DNA from 3 places in the Gardnerella piotii genome. Region 2 is predicted to be linked to each of the others. Evidence: riboswitches for the same ligand, from Rfam matches in the RefSeq annotation. Region 2 holds a riboswitch; each other region holds the start of a gene.
What was found. A riboswitch is a leader RNA that binds a small molecule or an ion and turns the genes downstream of it on or off. The one in region 2 is predicted to bind thiamine pyrophosphate.
Positions count from the first base shown of each region.

Region 1: it holds a riboswitch for thiamine pyrophosphate, as region 2 does, so the genes downstream of both, ACPEIW_RS04915 (ECF transporter S component) here and ACPEIW_RS04095 (ABC transporter permease) in region 2, are expected to answer to the same signal.
Region 3: it holds a riboswitch for thiamine pyrophosphate, as region 2 does, so the genes downstream of both, ACPEIW_RS04675 (ATP-binding cassette domain-containing protein) here and ACPEIW_RS04095 (ABC transporter permease) in region 2, are expected to answer to the same signal.

Region 1 covers NZ_CP187450.1:1,192,482-1,198,558, reverse strand. The annotation lists gene ACPEIW_RS04940 (zinc-dependent metalloprotease) at 1-713, opposite strand, end outside; gene ACPEIW_RS04935 (YlbL family protein) at 962-1,879, shown strand; tRNA gene ACPEIW_RS04930 (tRNA-Val) at 1,870-1,943, opposite strand; gene ACPEIW_RS04925 (DivIVA domain-containing protein) at 2,107-3,450, shown strand; gene recO (DNA repair protein RecO) at 3,505-4,257, shown strand; TPP riboswitch at 4,344-4,445, shown strand; gene ACPEIW_RS04915 (ECF transporter S component) at 4,482-5,102, shown strand; gene ACPEIW_RS04910 (ABC transporter substrate-binding protein) at 5,272-6,077, shown strand, end outside.
Region 2 covers NZ_CP187450.1:980,969-987,045, reverse strand. The annotation lists gene mfd (transcription-repair coupling factor) at 1-400, shown strand, start outside; gene ACPEIW_RS04105 (ABC transporter ATP-binding protein) at 478-1,293, opposite strand; gene ACPEIW_RS04100 (ABC transporter substrate-binding protein) at 1,337-2,368, opposite strand; gene ACPEIW_RS04095 (ABC transporter permease) at 2,399-3,187, opposite strand; TPP riboswitch at 3,198-3,304, opposite strand; gene eno (phosphopyruvate hydratase) at 3,452-4,747, shown strand; gene ACPEIW_RS04085 (L-lactate dehydrogenase) at 4,958-5,872, shown strand; gene ACPEIW_RS04080 (FtsB family cell division protein) at 6,020-6,077, shown strand, end outside.
Region 3 covers NZ_CP187450.1:1,135,393-1,141,469, reverse strand. The annotation lists gene ACPEIW_RS04690 (DUF4191 domain-containing protein) at 1-670, opposite strand, end outside; gene ACPEIW_RS04685 (DUF3043 domain-containing protein) at 843-1,499, opposite strand; gene ACPEIW_RS04680 (dipeptidase) at 1,637-3,004, shown strand; TPP riboswitch at 3,084-3,186, shown strand; gene ACPEIW_RS04675 (ATP-binding cassette domain-containing protein) at 3,413-6,064, shown strand.

The DNA of each region.
Region 1 (6,077 bases), 210 kb from region 2:
GGGTTTTTAAGAAGTGAAATACCTTGATCAAAGCTTCCGCGAATCTCTTGAGATAAATTTCCAGCAGCATATCCTAATTGCATTGCAAAAGACGTGTTAGCAAGAAGGCTCATCATTTGTTCTGGCTTTTTTACGCCATCTGGCATAGGTATTGGCATAACGCCGTCGTATAATCCTTCTACTTCTAAGTCTTGGTCTTCTCCAAATTTTTCGGCAATAACATCCGAAAAAGCGTTACTAACCGATTTGGCAACAGGATTTGCAAACTTAATCCACGAATCTATAGTTCCATTAACCCAGTCTTCTCTTGAAAGAACATCGGGGCTTCCAGATACTGGATTTAGATTGCAATTCGCGTCTAGCCATAAGTTTGCTTCACTTAGCGCTCTTCTTGTTGCATCTGCAACTTGTGCGTTTACTGTACCGCCGTCTCCAGTTGCTTTTTGGCAAGCAAGCAATTGAGCAAGTCTTTTATTGATTGGACCTTCTTTAAGTGTTTCCGTCATCTCAAAAGGCGTGTTTAAGCCGCCATTGGCAAAGGCACTCATTAACGAATGAACTTCTTCTGGAGATGGAAGGCCTCCGTTTGAACATCTTGTAAGAATGTCATCGCGAACTTCAAAAGGAAGATTTTCAAAGTTAGACCAAGCTCTTTCTCCTTCTTCGGGGCCAAAGCAGCTAACAAGCCATTGGTGAATTTCTTCTTCGCTCATATTCAATCCTTATGAAGTTTGTACCTAAGTTAAATATATTTGCGTATATTTTATGTTTGTTTACATAGTTTTTAACTATACAGTTTTAACTACGTATAAAAGATTCTACTCGATACATGGTGATTTTTGCTAATAAATTAATAATGTGTATAACTTTTTCAAATTTTTTCAAAAACCGCATCTTGTGAGGGTTTTTAGAGTGTAGGTTATGCACATTTGCATATACTATTAATTTTATGCCTAATAAGATGCCTAATAAGATTACGTACGTGTTTAATAAAATCAATAAAAATATATTCACTACTCTTAAAAATACTGTTGGGGATCTTATTGAATATTTTTCCGCTAAGTCATTTAAGTATTTTGTTGGGTTATTTATTGTAGTTATGTCGATTATCGCGCTTTTTCTACCAAGTGCGTATGTTGTTGAAGAACCTGGGCCAACTCAAGATGTTCTAGGAAAGTCTTTTGGAAAATATGTGATTAATGTTAAAAATAGCGCTGTTAAGAATACTGACTATAAATCTTCGTCAAAAAGTGGAAAGCTTCTTTTAGTAACAGTAAATACGTCTGGAATACCAGGTTACGAGATTCCAAATATATATGCGATTGCATCTTGGTTCGATTCTAAAAAGCAAGTTTTACCTAGAGAAGTTCTTGTTCCAGTAAATCAAAACGCAAGCGATTATAAGAAAGAAACAAATAAGCAAATGGCTTCTTCGCAATCTTCTGCGCAAGTGGCGGCTTTGGATTATGCGAAGAAGCATCTTAATGTGAATGTAAAAAACGTAAAAATTAAGTTGCATATAGACGATATTGGTGGACCTTCTGCAGGCATGATGTACGCTTTGGGTATTTTGAACAAGCTTACAAACACAGATTTGACTGGTGGGAAAATAATCGCTGGAACGGGAACCATTGATAACTCTGGGAAAGTTGGTCCGATTGGCGGTATTCGATTAAAGATGATATCTGCAAAAAGAGACGGAGCTAAATGGTTCTTAGCGCCAAACAGCAATTGCAATGAAGTTGTTGGGAATATTCCGCAAGGCTTAAAAGTTGTAAGTGTAAAAACATTGGATGACGCATACAAAGCGTTAGTAAAAATAAAGGCTGGGAAGAATCTAGATTCTTTAAGAACTTGTAAAGCGGAAAGTGGGCGATGAGGGACTCGAACCCCCGACATCCACCGTGTAAAGGTGGCGCTCTAGCCAGCTGAGCTAATCGCCCGCTTGAAACAAGATACAGTATGGTGTGTACTAGAACGCTGATTTGTGTTTTAGGCGTGTTTTGCGCATATATCATTTGCGTGTTTTGCGTGTTTTTTGTTTATGCGTCTTAACAATCGCGTAAAGTGTATTGAATACGAATCTGTTCAGGAGGTCTATTGTTTATGGCGAGTAAACCTGATACCGCGCGTAATTCTTCGGGTATTGAGCGTGTAGGTAAGCGCAAGAAGGGTTACAGCGTAGAGCAAGTTAATGATTTTCTTGAGCGTGCTCATTCTTTGTATGAATCTAGCGACATTAGTCTTACTCAAAAAGATATTCAAGACGTATCTTTCGATTTAGAAGATGAAGGATATGCTATTCCTCAAGTAGATGCTGCTCTTTCTAGATTAGAGCGTGCAGTTGTAGATAAGACTACGCAGTACGAGATTTCTAATCGCGGCAAGGTTGTTTGGAAGGCACAAGCAGACGAAGAATATAGAGTTTTGCTTTCTCATTCCCAGCGCGATTATAAAATGCGCTTTGATTCCGCGCAATCGCGTAAGCCTTCTTACGATAAAAAACAAGTAGACAATGTTGTAAATAAATCGCTAGATAAGATTGCTGTTCTTCTTGGATATAATCCAGTTTGGGGAAGCAGTTTAAGTGATTTAGACAAAATTGACGCAATGTTTGTTTCTAATGTTCTGTTTACTCAACGTTCTGGAAAACGAGGATATGACGAGCGTCAGGTGGACTATTATCTAAATGCTTGCGTTCGCTTATTAAGCAGACTTGAGTCTTATGATCGAGTTGCTAAGTATACAGACTTCGATTCTAGTGATTCTGTTGATTCTGCTAATTTTGGCGTTTCTGCTAAGTCTAATAATGATTTACAAGAAAATGTTGTTTCTAAAACATCTTCTGCGCCTAGTGTTGTTGAACATAGTGTTGTTGAACCTGCGGCAGCTCCAGCTCCCTCTCCATTAATGCCTCCAGCAATTCCTCCATCTATTCCTGTTGAGCATCATGCACAGAAGGCGATTTTTACTCCTCACTCTGCGAGTGTTGAAGCTAGTGACGATACAGACGACGAAATGTCGCAAGCGTCTACTGTTATGCCTCCAGCATTCCCTCCGTCTTATGCTCCTAATGCTGCTTCCAACAATTTTGCTACTAACAATAATGATTTTGGAAAAGTTAAAGATGCAGAAAAGAAGGAAGATAGCGCGAATGTTGTTAGTGCGAATGCTGATGGTGTAAATAATGCAAATGCTAACAATGCAAGTAATAGCAATGCAAATGATTCTAAATCCATTGGAGATTTGAATCTTTCGCTTCTTGCTTCGCCTAAGTTCGAGCCTTCGCAAAGTCTTAATTTAGATATTCCAGATCTTTCGTTCCCTGTTATGAACCATTTTGACACTTCGGTTGAAGATTCTTCTCGCGAAGCAAATAATGATTCAGATGATTTTGACGATACTGGCGAATCTAATTTTGGCGGATTTGTAAACCCAAATCATAATTAATAATCTATTTTTCACTTAGATTTAGGGATTATACAAGCTAAGAGTTATTGATTAATGCCGTTATATAACGATGAAGCTGTTGTTCTTAAGACTTTTCCTCTTGGGGAAGCTGATCGAGTTATTGTTATGCTCACTAAAAAGCATGGCAAGGTTCGAGCTGTTGCAAAAGGTGTAAGGCGGTTAAAATCTAGATTTGGTGGGCGCTTAGAGCCATTTATGCGTGTTAATGCACTTTTTGCAACTGGCAAAACTTTTGATGTTATTTCTCAAGCGGTTTTAGTTTCGCCTTATGCTGGTAGCATTTGTGCGGATTACAATCTGTATAGTTGTGCTAGCATGATTGCAGAGATTGCGGACGATTTAGTCTCGTCTTGCGCACAATATTCGGATTCTTGCTCACAATACAATCTTCTTATAGCTGCTTTGTCTGCTCTTTCTAAAAGTTTGCATAGTGCTGAATCAATCGCGCTTTCGTACGTTTTAAGAGCATTGCAATTAGCTGGATGGTCTCCTAGGTTAAATGAGTGCGTTATTTGTTCAACACGCAATGATTTAGACTATTTTTCGGCAGCTAGTGGTGGAGTTATGTGCTCTAAAGATCATGCTTTAGAGTCTATTAAGTGCAATGATTTAGCGCGTTTTCAAATGATTTCATTAATTAATGGTGATTGGCAAAATTTAGACGGAACAAGTATAGACGATTTAACATCTAAATGCGTTGAACAATGGTGTGAATATTGGTTAGAAAAGCCTATTAGATCTATGCGTTTAAGTGAAAAAAATTCTAATTCGTTGTATTTTGATTAGAGTTTCTATTATCTTAATGAGCGATTTTGTTAATTTTATGTTTGAATTTTATAAAATTTGTCCTCGCTGTCTGATGCAATATGAATGATATCAGGCACGGGTGCTCTTAAAAGAGCTGAGAAGATTACTGTCTAACCGTTTAACGTGAATCGGGTAATGCCGACGTACGGAGTTTTCTGCAGGGTCGCCTTTGTTTGATTGGTTAAAGATGAAAGGAGACCCTAATGGGTACATCTGTTGAAGAAGAGACCGTGCGTCCATCCTTGCGCTGGAACGTGGCTGATGTTACGCTCACGGTTGTTATTGCTGTAGCTTCTGGTATTATCTTCTGGGGCATCGGCTTGATTAGTGAGCCTATTTCTGCTGCTCTTAAGCTTATTCCAGTTCCAGGCGTTAGCGCTTTGTACTATGGTTTGTTCTACTTCGCTGGTCCTTTAGCTGCTATTATGGTTCGCAAGCCAGGCGCTGCACTATTCGGTGAGTTTATTGCTGCAATGGTTGAGTTGACTGTTGGTAGCCACTGGGGCGGTATTGGTACCGTTCTTCCTGGTTTTGTTCAGGGCTTGTTCGCTGAGTTTGCATTCTTGTTTGTTATGTATCGCAAGTGGAACGTTGGTTTGACTGCACTTTCTGGCGCATTAGCTGGTTTGGGTGGAATCGTTTCAACCTATCCGTTCTACTACGCAGGTGTTCCAATCTTCGGCGCATTCATGATGATTCACACACTTTGCAGCATGATTTCTGGTGCTGTAATTGGTGGTGTAGTTATGTGGTACTTGTACAAGGGTATTGCTGCTACTGGCGCATTGAGCCGTTTTGCTTCTGGCAAAGAAGTACGCGCTTAAGTCTTAACTTTTGCTAGTAAGATTTGATTTGTGGGCGGGGGATTACCTCGCCCACTTTTGTAAAGTCGCAAATAAAAGTCGCAAGAAAAATCGCAAGTTAGCAGCGCGCAAAAGTCGCAAATAAAAGTCAAAATAAAATCACAAATCACTATAAAACAAAGGAGTTAGTATGCTAAGAGTACGTCTTGAATATGTGCATCCATGGACGAATCACGCAGGTATGTATCTTGCAAGAAAGCGCGGATTGTACGCACAATACGGATTAGATGTAGAGTTTACAAGCACAGATACAGAGCGCGGAGATGTTCCAGCATGCTTGGAGCGTGGAGAAGTAGACATAGCTCTTGTTCGCTTAAATCAGCTTTTGGCTCATCAAAATGGTGCAAACAAGCTAACGTCATTTGCTGTAATGAATCAATCTCAAATTGGTGGAATCATAACAAATAAAAACACGGGTATTACGCGATTTAAAGATCTAGAAGGAAAGCGCGTAGTAATCCCTATGGGTGTTAAGCGCCTATATACGGAGCTTCAGCAGGCGGTTGCTGCCGACGGAGGCGACTTTAGCAAGCTGATTACAATTGACCCAGGCCCATGGGAGCCAGACATTCGAGCCGTAGAGCGCGGAATGTGTGACGCTTTTATTAATGTTGCTTGGTGGGAGCCATACCAGGGTTCGCTTCCATTTGACCAAGTTGTTGTTCTTCCATTCGATTCTATTGGCGTAGCTCCGCATCATTCTTACTATGTTTGCGCTCGCCAAGAGATGATTGAGCGAAATCCGCAATTAATACGCAACTTTGCAAGCGCAACAGTTAAGGGCTATGAGCTTGCAGGAAAAGACCCGCAGGCTGGTGTTGATGCTTTGCAAAATGCGCTTTGCCATATTAGCCCAGAGGCTTTGCGCGCGTCGCTAGACGAAGTGATTCCGTCTTGGTACGACAAGAATGGTCGCTGGGGTACAGCAGACATGGC
Region 2 (6,077 bases):
TGATTCCGACAAGCTTCGTTTAGAAGCGTACCGTAAGCTTGCTTCCGCTAACAATAATAAGGATTTGCAAGAGTTGCACGATGAGTTACTTGATCGTTTTGGTGAGCCTCCTGAAGCGTTTGGTATATTGTGCGATGTTGCTCGCTTGCGTTTTAAGGCTCGTGATCTTGGTATTACGCAAATTAGCTCTCAAGGTAAATCGGTTCGTGTTATTGGTTTAGATCCAAAAGAATCGTTGTGGATGCGTTTGCAAAGGATTTACCGCGGAGTTAAGTATCGTCCGCTTACTCATACGCTTATTATTCCATCGCCTTTTGAATCTTCACTTGGAACTAGCGCAATGAGTGAGCGCGAAATACTTGATTGGGTGCGCCAACTTCTTGAAGATTTAGCTTGGTAAGGCAAATCTTGCACTGTTTATAAATAAAGGCGGCCGCTATTTTGCAGTCGCCTTTATTCACATTATTTTTGCGTTACTTATTGCAAAGCTTCTCTAAGCTCATCTTCTATTTCACTATGATTTACAGGGCGATTTTGAACGTCAAGATGCTCGCGATCAATGTTCCATTGCTTATAAATCTTGCCATCTTTTATCATAAGAATGCGGTTAGAAAGTCTTACAGCTTCCGCAATATCATGCGTAACCATAAGTGTAGTCCAGCCATATTTAGCTTGAAGATTATTAAGCAAATCTTGCATATCGAAGCGCGTAAGAGCATCCAAAGCTCCAAAAGGCTCGTCAAGCAACAATAATTCAGGACTTCTAACTAAAGCTCTCGCTAAAGATACGCGCTGCTGCTGGCCTCCAGAAAGCTCAGAAGGCCACTTGTTGTCGTAGCCAACAAGCTGCATTTGGCAAAGCGCTAAATGCGCAATATTCTTAAGATCTTGCTTGCTTCCTTCCATGCCGAAAACAACATTTTTGTTTACAGAAAGCCACGGTATTAGTCGTGCATCTTGAAAACCAATAGCCTGACGGCTTGTTGCATGAATGCTGCCTTCGCTAGGAGTAAGAAGTCCTGAAATTATTTTCAAAAGCGTAGTTTTTCCGCATCCCGATCTACCAATAAGCGAAACAAATTCGCCCTTTTTAATTCTCATCGTAATGTTTTTCAATACAAAAGAAGAATTATTTGCAAAATCGTTTTCTGTATTTTTATCTTTTGCACTTGCGAAAGAAATGCCCAGATTCTCTATACTAACGCAGTAATCGCTATCGTTAATATTTGATTTGCAAGTAGATTCTTTGGAAACTTCTACATTGCTACGCTTATGAAAAATGCTATTAAACATAGTCGTATTCTAAAGTCGTACTCTAATTACAATTAGTAATCGTTTACTTGCTGCAGTCGATTACAGCTTTAGAGAAATCAGGAACTTCTTTAATGAATCCGTATTTAACATATTCCTTAGCTTGTTGTTTAAGCATTTTCATAGTTTCTGCATTCATTGGTCGAATTTGCGGAATGTCAAACTTAGCTAATTCTTTCATTGTTTCATCGGATGCACCAAACTTCTTATACATATCAAGAATAATCGAATGCTTCTTCTTAACTCTTTTACCTTCTTCTACTAAAGCACGATACATTTTCTTTAATAGCTGTGGGTGCTTTTTAGCAAATTCAGCAGATGCAACTTGGATTCCGAAGTTAATATTTCCATAATCTTTTGCAGTGACTAGAAGTTTTGATCCTGGAGTTGCAAGAGCTGCAGCAAAGTTCTGATCGAAGGTTGCTAATGCATCAACTTGACCAGTTGTGAATGCTGCATGGAAGTTCTTCGGACTCATCTCTACTTCTTGAACCTTGGATGGGTCAAGTCCTGCTTTTTCAAAAGCTTTGTGAATTATATAATCTCCACTTCCACCTTTAGCAATAATTCCAATCTTCTTTCCGTACAAGTCTTTAAGCGATTTGATTCCGCTATTTGGTGCTGCTACGATTCCTTGAGCGTTTCCATTGTAATAGTTAATAGCATAAGCAACCCATGGCTGGCCTTTGGAGATAAAATGAATAAAATGGCCAGATCCTGTGGTTGTTACGTCTGCGTTTCCAGAAGTTACTGCAGTGTTTGCTTCTGGAGGAACATATGGTCCGCTAAATGTAACCTTTGCCTTGCCAAAGATCTTATCTGCCATCTTTGTATTATTTGAAAGAGTTGTTAAATAATTTGCAGAAGTCAAGTATGCTACTCTTAAAGTTCCAGTATCTTCTTTTACTTGCTTAGTAGTATTTGTGGAAGATTTTGCGGATGATGCTTGTGTTTTGCTGTTGGAGCTTCCGCATGATGCTAGGGTGATTGCTGTGCAAAGCGCGCAGAAAGCTGCTAATGCTCGCTTGCTTGTTGTAGATAATGCGAATTTAGCCATTTTATTCTCCTAATTATTTTGCTAATATTCTTAGTTCTGTTTGATTTTAACGATGGATGAACGTCGCTCAGGCATGCAAATTTTTTCTAAAAGTGTTGCAATTCCTTCAGAAAGTAGACCTGCAATCGCGTATAAAACTATGCATAGCAGCATTTGATCTGGTCTGTAAAATTCTTGTGATCTTGCAAGAACATATCCAATTCCTTTTGAAGCGTTGACTGTTTCACACGTTACCAATGCCACCCAAGACACTGATATTGCAAAGCGTAAAGCAGTCATAAAGTTAGGTAGCGCTCCTCGAAGAAGAATTGTGAAAAATACTGTTTTGCTATTTACTTTGTATGCGCGAGCTAATTCCAAGAGTTTGGGATCAATATTACGAACTCCATCCCTCATATTTACGTAGAACGTTCCAAATACGCCTATAGCAATAAGAGCTATTTTCATAGTCTCACCAATGCCTAATAAAATAATAAGCAAAGGTGCTAGTGCAGTAAAAGGAACAGACCGTAGCATGTGGCCAGGCTTGTTAATAATAATGTCGCCCAGCTTTGTGCTACCAGAAATAACTCCTGCTGGAACTGCAATTATCATTCCTAAACATAATCCTGCAATAACTCTTGTAAAACTAATTCCCAACGAAGGCCAAATTAAACCTTCTGAGTTTAATTCTTGAAAAGCGTTAATTACTTCTGCAGGTGATGGAATGTGCCTAGTCTCTTTAGGCCCAAGTGTAGCTAAAAACCATCCAATAAGTATGACAAGTGTGGAAAGCCATGGCACACATAAACGTAGTGAAGAAGATGCATTTTTTAGCATGCTCTTACAATGGCTAACCATTCGACATTCCCTTCGATAGTACTAGCTATATCAGGTTCGACGGGTATAATCTCAGCAATTACAATCAAGCAAATAATTGCACCCCGTGTCAGTTTGTTATTATTGTACAAAGGTGTGGACAAATTAACAAAAGCTTGGATTATATAGTCTTGTATGCTTAACGACTTACGCTGCGAAATAACGTCCATAAAACGCATTAATCTTAAATATGTTACACAACCAACAGATAAATAAGGAGTAGTTGTGGCAGCTATTGAAAGCGTATATGCACGCGAAATTTTGGATTCTCGTGGAAATCCTACTGTTCAGGTTTATTTGGAGACCGAAGATGGCGCTCAAGGAATTGGTTTAGTTCCTTCTGGTGCTTCAACTGGTGAGGCAGAAGCTTGGGAGCGTCGCGATGGCGATAAGTCTCGCTATCAAGGCAAGGGTACTTTGGAAGCAGTTAAGGCTGTTAACGAAGTAATCGCTCCAAAGGTTATTGGCATGGATGCCTCTGATCAGCGCGCTCTTGATGAAACAATGATCGAGCTTGATGGCACTCCAAACAAGGGCAAGCTTGGCGCAAACGCTATTCTTGGCGTTTCTCTTGCTGCTCTTTATGCTGCTGCTGAGTCTGCTGAGCTTCCTTTGTATCGCTACATTGGCGGTACAAATGGCCACATTCTTCCAGTTCCAAACATGAACATTATGAACGGTGGTGCTCACGCTGATTTTGCAACCGATATTCAGGAATACATGATTTCTCCATACGGCTTTGCTACTTATAGCGACGCTTTGCGTGCTGGCGTTGAGGTTTATCACACCTTAAAGAACGTTTTGAAGAAGGAAGGCTTGGCTACTGGTCTTGGCGACGAAGGTGGCTTCGCTCCAAAGATGAAGTCCAACGAAGATTCTTTGAAGTACATTATGGATGCAATCGAAGCTGCTGGTTACGAGCCAGGCAAGCAGATTGGTATTTCCCTCGACGTTGCTTCTTCTGAGTTCTACAACAAGGAAACTGGCAAGTATCGTTTCGACGGCGAAGAGCGCGAATCTGCTTACATGCTTGATTACTACGAGAAGCTCATTAACGAGTATCCAATCGTTTCTATCGAAGATCCATTCCAGGAAGAAGGCTGGGATGATTGGGCAGCAATCACCAAGCGTCTTGGCGATCGTTTGCAATTCGTTGGTGACGACTTGCTCGTTACTAATCCAAAGCGTTTGGCTAAGGGCATTGAGCTTGGAGCAGCTAACTCCTTGCTCGTAAAGTTGAACCAGATTGGTTCCGTTACCGAGACTCTCGACGCTATTGAGCTTGCAACCAAGAATGGTTTCACTTCCATGGTTTCTCACCGTTCTGGCGAAACCCCAGATACCACCATTTCTGATCTTGCTGTTGCTAAGAACACTGGCCAAATCAAGACTGGTGCTCCTGCTCGTGGCGAGCGTATTGCTAAGTACAACCGCTTGCTTGAGATTGAAGAAGAGCTTGGTTCTACTGCTCAGTATGCTGGTTACAGCGCATTCAAGGCTTGCAAGAAGTATATGAAGTAATATGCTAGAGCTTTTATAAGTTCTACGTAAGTCTTGTTTAAGATCTAGACTGTAGCATAATTCGGCCAGTCGCATTCGTGCGATTGGCCGTTTTTCGTATATTTTAGCGATTTTTTGAAAAAATATATAAATTTTTCTAAAATTACTTTCATTCTCATCAAAATAGTGCTATTTTTTATGGAAAACTAAAAACGGAAGGAGATGTTTCATATGAGAAAAGTCGCAGTTATAGGCATGGGAAACGTTGGTGCAGCAGTAGCGCATCAACTTGTTGTTGGCGGTCATGCTGATGATTTGTATCTTTATGATACAAACGAGGCAAAAGTGAATGCCGACGCATTGGATTTTGAAGATTCAATGGATAATGTGCCTTTTAACGTTAATATTACGGTTAATGATTATGAAGCATTAAAAGACGTAGAGGTAATCGTAAGCGCCTTGGGTCACATAAAGCTTTTGGACGTTCCTCATCCAGATCGTTTTGCAGAGCTTAAGTATAATCGTAAGGAAGTTGCAGAAGTTGGTGCAAAGATTAAGGCTTCTGGATTCCACGGTGTTTTGATTGACATAACAAATCCTTGCGACGCTATTTGCCAGCTTTACAAGGAAGCTACTGGTCTTCCTTACGAAAAGATTATTGGAACTGGCACTTTGCTTGATTCTGCACGCTTGCATCGTGCAGTAGGCAAGTTCTTTGGCGTGCATCCAAAGGCTGTTAAGGGATATAGCTTAGGAGAGCATGGTGATTCGCAATTTGTTGCGTGGTCCACAGTTAAAGTCTTTGAGCAGCCTATAACAGAGCTTATTAAAGAAAAGAACATGGATTTAGACGCTATTGATGAGGAAACTCGCGAAGGCGGATTTACAGTGTTCTACGGAAAGAAGTACACAAACTACGGTATTGCTGCTGCTGCAGTTCGTTTAGTAGATGCAGTTCTTTCGGATTCTAAAGAGCAAATGCCTGTTTCTAACTATCGCGAAGAATACCATTCTTATCTTTCTTACCCAGCAATTGTTGGTAGAGAAGGAATTGTTAAGCAATGCCAGCTTGATTTGACTCAAGAAGAGTTGCAAAAATTGCAACATTCTGCAGATACGATTTTGAGCAAAGCTCAAATGGAGTAATCTAAAGTCAAAACTATAAAGACTAAAGCTAAATAATAAGCTTAATAATAAAGCTAAGAGTTAATCGCGGTCAGTGGCCTTGTGCTGCTGGCCGCAATCTTATAAGCGCGTGTGCGTCACGTCGAATATTCAAAGTAATTTAGAAGTATGATTTTAAGAAATCGCCGCATGACTGCAAATACAGTTGACGAATCAAATCAGCCTC
Region 3 (6,077 bases), 150 kb from region 2:
CAAGCTCTGTTTTAGTAAGGAAGAATCTGCGATTTGGATGAATTGCAGCAAGAGGAGCAAACTTGTGATTTGTAGGAATCAAAGTTTTAGACTTTAGAACTTTACTCCTTAAATCCTTAAGCTTAATTTGATTTTGGCCATTTCCAACGCAAATGCGGTAAACAGGAATATTGGATCCAGCTGTAACACTTTTAATAGCATGCTCTTGGCGTTCCATAGCATGAGTCAAGCGTTCGTAGTTGCCTTCTCCAACAAGAAATATTCCGTTAAAACCAGTTCCACGCCAAATTGCATCTTTTGTGCGAGGATCAACCCATACTGGCTGTTGTGGGAAAGTGAAACCGCCTTTATTGATTGCGCTTAAAATTCCAGCTGCAGCTCCAGGCTTGCCTTCTAGTTTTGCATATCCAACTTTATCTGCGCGCTTTGTTAAAACAACAGTAAAAAGCAAAAGACCAAGCATAAGCGCTGTTACAATCATCATAATCCACGTGAAAATGGACCAGCGTAAAATAGCGCCAGCTATAACGCATAACACTACAGGGGCTACAAAAGCCAAGCCAAGCCAAAGCGGAAGCTGCTTATCTTCTGTATACGTGTACTTGTAAATGCGCACAATTTGTGAAATCATGCCTGATTTCTTAGTGTTCTTTGACTTTTCGTTTGCCATTTTGCGTTTATCCCCTATACGATATTCGCGTTAATTTTGTTTTGTGCTTATTGCAAGGTTTTCTACAACGGGTTTACTACCACATTTGTGCAACTATTACTTAAGTAGCCTTAAGTAGCATGCTACAAACACACATTTCTATAAATCATATCTTTGTTGGTATACTAGCGTTTTATTTTGGCCAATTACCGCGTTTTGGCGTGCTCGGCTTTGGTAGCCTCCATCTGCGCATTTGTATTGCGCGACTGCAAGCATACATTGCAGACCTAGAGCTTTTAGCAACAGCAGCCTGGCCGTACCTTTTAACAAGTTCTTTTCTAAGTTTTCGCCACATTATTAAAACGTCAATAATCGCAGCAAAAAGATACGCGTAAAGAATAATCGCAAGCGCAAAATAAAGAGCAATATATTTAGTAGACAAGAAGTTTTGTGTAAAGAAGATGCAAATCATAATCACGATTGCAAATGGAACGAAAAACTCGCCAATATTAAAGCGTGCGTCTACGTAATCGCGAATATAAACTCTCCAAGGAAGCTGCTCCGACTTTGGCATATGCGCTAAATCGCCGCTTTTCATAGCTTCGTATTGTGCGTTTTCTCTTTCGCGCAATCGTGCTCGCGCAGCCTTTGCGCTAGCTTTTCTATCGGTTGGAACTAGCGGCCTAAGATTTTGCGCTGCAGCTTCGCTTTGCTTTGGAGTTGGAGCGTTTTTTGTGCGAGTTTTTGCCTTATTTTCTACTTTATTTTCGCTATTTTCATTGGCTGATGATTTATTGCCATTTTGCGCATTATTATCAGCATCTTTTTTTACAAATGGATTCCATGTCATGTTTGCAGATTACCCAACAGACTAGACGCGTTCCATAGATTTTGCTGGCTGTTAATGTTGTTAATAGTGTGATAGTGGTTAGATAGTAGTTAACCGCTTGACTATTTGTTTTGGCTATTTGTTTTAAGGAGATTTGTATGGCTAATCTTAATGTGGAAGATGTTAAGAATCGTGTTAGCGCTGCGTGGAATGATGTTATATCCGTTCTTAATAAAAAGATAGAGTTTGGAGCTGTTTCTGCTAAAGGCATTACTGGGGATCATATGCGCGCTTCGGCTGAATACGTTGCTGGTGTATTGCGCGAAGTGGGCGTTGATGCTCGTGTTGAGCAATCGCAAAATCCAGATGGCACTCCAGGAGCCTTTGAAGTTGTTGGATCTCGTATTGTGGATCCTAGTGCTCCAACTGTTTTGCTTTACGCTCATCACGATGTTCAGCCTGTTCCAGATGCAAGCGAGTGGAATACGGATCCTTTTAAAGGAACAGAGATAGATGGGCGCTTGTATGGTCGCGGAAGCGCGGACGATGGCGGTGGAATTGCTATTCACTATGGTGCTTTGCGTGCTTTAAGTGAAGATTTAGGCGTAAACATTAAAGTGTTTATTGAAGGCGAAGAGGAGATGGGCTCTCCAAGCTTTATTCCATTTATTGAGTCTCACAAAGATGAGTTTGAATCCGATGTAATTATTGTTGCAGACTCTGGAAATTGGTCTGCTGAAGTTCCAAGCCTTACGACTAGCTTGCGCGGAAACACTACTGTAGACGTTAAGGTTAAGGTTCTTGATCATCAAGTTCACTCTGGTCAATTTGGTGGCCCTATTTTAGACGCATACACGCTTGCTTCAATGCTTGTTGCTTCTCTTTACAACAAAGACGGCGATTTAGATGTTCCTGGAGTTGAATCGCAAGAGCCTGTTGGTGGATTGCAACGCGATTTAGATGAGACTCAAGTTAGAGCCGATTCTTCTGTAGTTGATTCATACAAGCTTGCAGGAACTGGATCTTTGGCTGCACGAATGTGGACTAAGCCAAGTTTGACTGTTATTGGAATGGACGCTCATCCAGTAGAGGAAAGCTTTAACGTTATTGCTCACGAGACACGCTTGCGACTTTCGCTTAGAACTGCGCCTTGCCAGCGTCCAGAGGAAGCACAAAAAGCATTGAGTGACTTTTTGATTAAAAATGCACCGTTTGGCGCGCAAGTAACTGTAGATCCTTTAGATAATGGCATGGGTTGGGCTATGGATCCAAATGCTGTTGCAACTAAAGATGCGCTCGCATCTATGAAAGACGCTTTTGGTGTGGATCCTATTAATAAGGGCGAAGGTGGTTCGATTCCATTTATTCCAGAATTGCAACGAATCTTCCCTAAAGCTCAAGTTTTAGTTACGGGTCCAGAAGATCCAAAGTCTAATGCTCACAGCCCAAATGAGTCGATTTCTCTTTCTGGCTTGAAGTCAAATATTGTAACGGAAGCTTTGCTTCTTAGTCGTTTAGGGAAGTAGTGTTGTAAGTTATAACTCGCGCATAAAAGCGCGCGAACATGTTGATTTTGTGCGCGAGTCTACACAATGCCGTAAAATTTTCACTAGACACGGGTGCTTTGCGTTAATTCGTAAAGCTGAGAGAAACCGCTTGAACGTGAATCCAGGTAATACTGGCGCACGGAGATCTGTTTTTCCCGTGCCTAAAAGTAAAAAGGCACAATCATGTCAACAAGCGTCTTCTATGCATATAGCAATTAAATGCTGTATGCTGTTTAGATTTTTCTAAGCAAGTAGGCGTTTTGGGATTGTAGGATTTGCTAAGATTCTAAGATTTGTTAAGATTCTAAAAATCTATAGTAAAGTCTAATAATCCTAAAAATAATTTAATAAATAATTAAATAAAATCATTGCCATAAAGGATTTGCTATGCCCGATGCATATAAAACGCAGGTTTTGAACAATGCTAACCAGTACAAAGCTGAAACTTTCCTTCCATCGGCTTTTAGTGCTGCTAAGTTGCGTTTTGAGAATTGGGGTTATCGTCATGCCTCTCGCAAAGCGTTTGCTGTTCGTGGTTTGAACCTGACTATTGAAGCAGGGCAGAGAGTATTGCTATTAGGAGCATCGGGCATAGGCAAGTCCACTATTCTTGAAGGTGCTGCTGGATTAATCGGCAGCGATATTATTCTTAAAAGTGATTCAAACGATAAAAATAGTAACTCTTCTTCGCATAATGTTTTAGTTGAAGACGAAGATGGCGGAGTGAGTGAAGGCGCAGTATTTGTAGACGATGTACCAGTTCATAAGGCTCGCGGACGCGTTGGTTTAGTTTTACAAGACCCAGAATCTCAAGCGATTTTTCAACGTTTAGGAGATAACGTTGCGTTTGGTCCAGAAAACATGAATGTTCCGCGTAAAGAGATTTGGAATATTGTTGACGAAAGTCTTAAAGAGGTTGGCTTAGATGGCTTGCAACTTCATCGCTCTACTGCACATTTAAGCGGTGGTCAAATGCAGCGATTGGCTCTTGCTGGTGCGTTGGCAATGAAGCCTAGTGTTCTTCTTTTAGACGAGCCTACAGCAAATCTGGATCCAGACGGCGTTGAGCAAATTGTTTCAGCAGTTGGAAAAGTGCTTGACGATACTCATGCAACCATGGTTCTTGTTGAACATCATGCGCAGCCTTGGATTGATTTAATTGACCGAGTAATTGTTTTGGGGCTTGAAAATAGCGGTAATAGCGGTAATAGTAATAGCGAAGATAGCAAAAACTTTGTTCACGATGACGATATTGCAAGAGACGAGAGTGCTAAAACAGTAATCGTAGCCGACGGAACTCCAGACGAGGTGTTTAATCGCAAGGATCTTGATTTTGAAAATCTTGGAATATGGCTCCCGGATAAGTATAAGGATTCAAAAAATCGCAATATAGGCAGGATTCATGTTGAAGGAGAGCCTGATTGTGATCCTTCTGTAGGAGATGGGAAAGTAGTTTTATCTACAAAAAACCTTGCGATTAGTCATACGGATACTCCAATAGCTAAAAACATTAATCTTGAATTTAATTCTGGCCAAATAACGGCTTTGGTTGGCGCAAATGGTGCTGGAAAATCAACTTTGTCTCTAACTTTGGCAGGATTAATTCCGTCAATAGAAGGCGAAGTTGTAGCAAGCGAGGAACTTTGTAAAGATTTAGACTCAAGTGATCCTATAAAGTGGAAGTCAACTGAACTCGCTAAAAGAATATCGTATGTTTTCCAAAATCCAGAACACCAATTTGCTTGCGGAACTGTTTTAGAAGAGGTTATGTTAGGCCCTATTAGAACAGGCATGAGCGAAGAGGATGCTCGAGCAAAAGCTAAAGAATTGCTAGAGCGATTCAGATTAGGCAGATATGCCAACGCCAATCCGTACACGCTTTCTGGAGGAGAAAAGCGCAGGCTTACAGTTGCTGCATCTTTGGCTGCAGCTCCAAGGGTTTTGATTTTAGATGAGCCAACTTTTGGCCAAGATCGAAAAACGTGGATGCAAATTATAAAGCTGATTGCAAGTCTTAGAGCAGACGGCGTTAGTGTTATTGTTGTTACTCACGATAAAGAGCTAGTAGACGCTCTGGGCGCGCGTTTGGTTGAACTTTTGCCAGTTAACAATGCTAAGAATAGTGATTCTGGAGATTTATCAGATTTACAAGAATCGCAAGCAAAAGAAGATTTAGAATCATCGCAAAGCTTGTCTTCTACAACTAATTCAACGAATATTTCTCGAATAAAAGTTAGCGCTGTAAATAAGCGTGATGAGAAAGAAAGAGCCGCAAGTTGCTCGCCATTTTTGGCATCGCTAAATCCTGTTTACCGCATGCTTGGAGCTTTTATGCTTTCCATTCCTTTGCTGTTTACTCTTGATTGGCTTTCTTCGACTATTGCACTTGTTTTAGAGTTTATAATTTTATGGATTGTTGGAATGAATCCTTGGCGTGTTGTTAAGCTTTCTTGGCCTGTTTGGGTTGGTGCGCCTGGATCTGCTCTAGCAGTGTGGTTGTATGGTAAATCTGGCGGTCAAACGTTGTTTGATTGGGGAATTATTCACGTAAGCGAGCACTCAACAACTCTTGCAATTGCAACGTTTATTCGTATTTTAGCGATTGGTGTTCCTGCAATTGTTACTGTTATTGGTATTGATGCTACAGATTTAGCAGATGCTTTTAGTCAAGTTATGCATTTGCCAGATAAGTTTGTTTATGGTGGATTAGCGGGAATGAGGCTTTTTAGCGTTTTACAAGACGATTGGGCAGCTCTTACTGCTTCTAGAAGATCTCGCGGTCTTGGAGACGATAGTAAGATTCGCGCATTTATGCCTCAAGCTTTTGCGCTTCTTGTTCTTTCGATTCGTAGGTCTAGTACTTTGGCAACAGCAATGCAAGCGCGCGGTTTTGGTGGAGAAAATCCAAGGTCTCATTCACGCATAAGTTACGTAAATAAGCGCGATTATGTGTTTATGGTTGTATGCTTAATTATTCCTGCAATTGCATTAATCGCAGCTGTTTACTACGGTACGTTTGCGCTTCTTGGTGGAAATTAATTTTGGTGTGTCG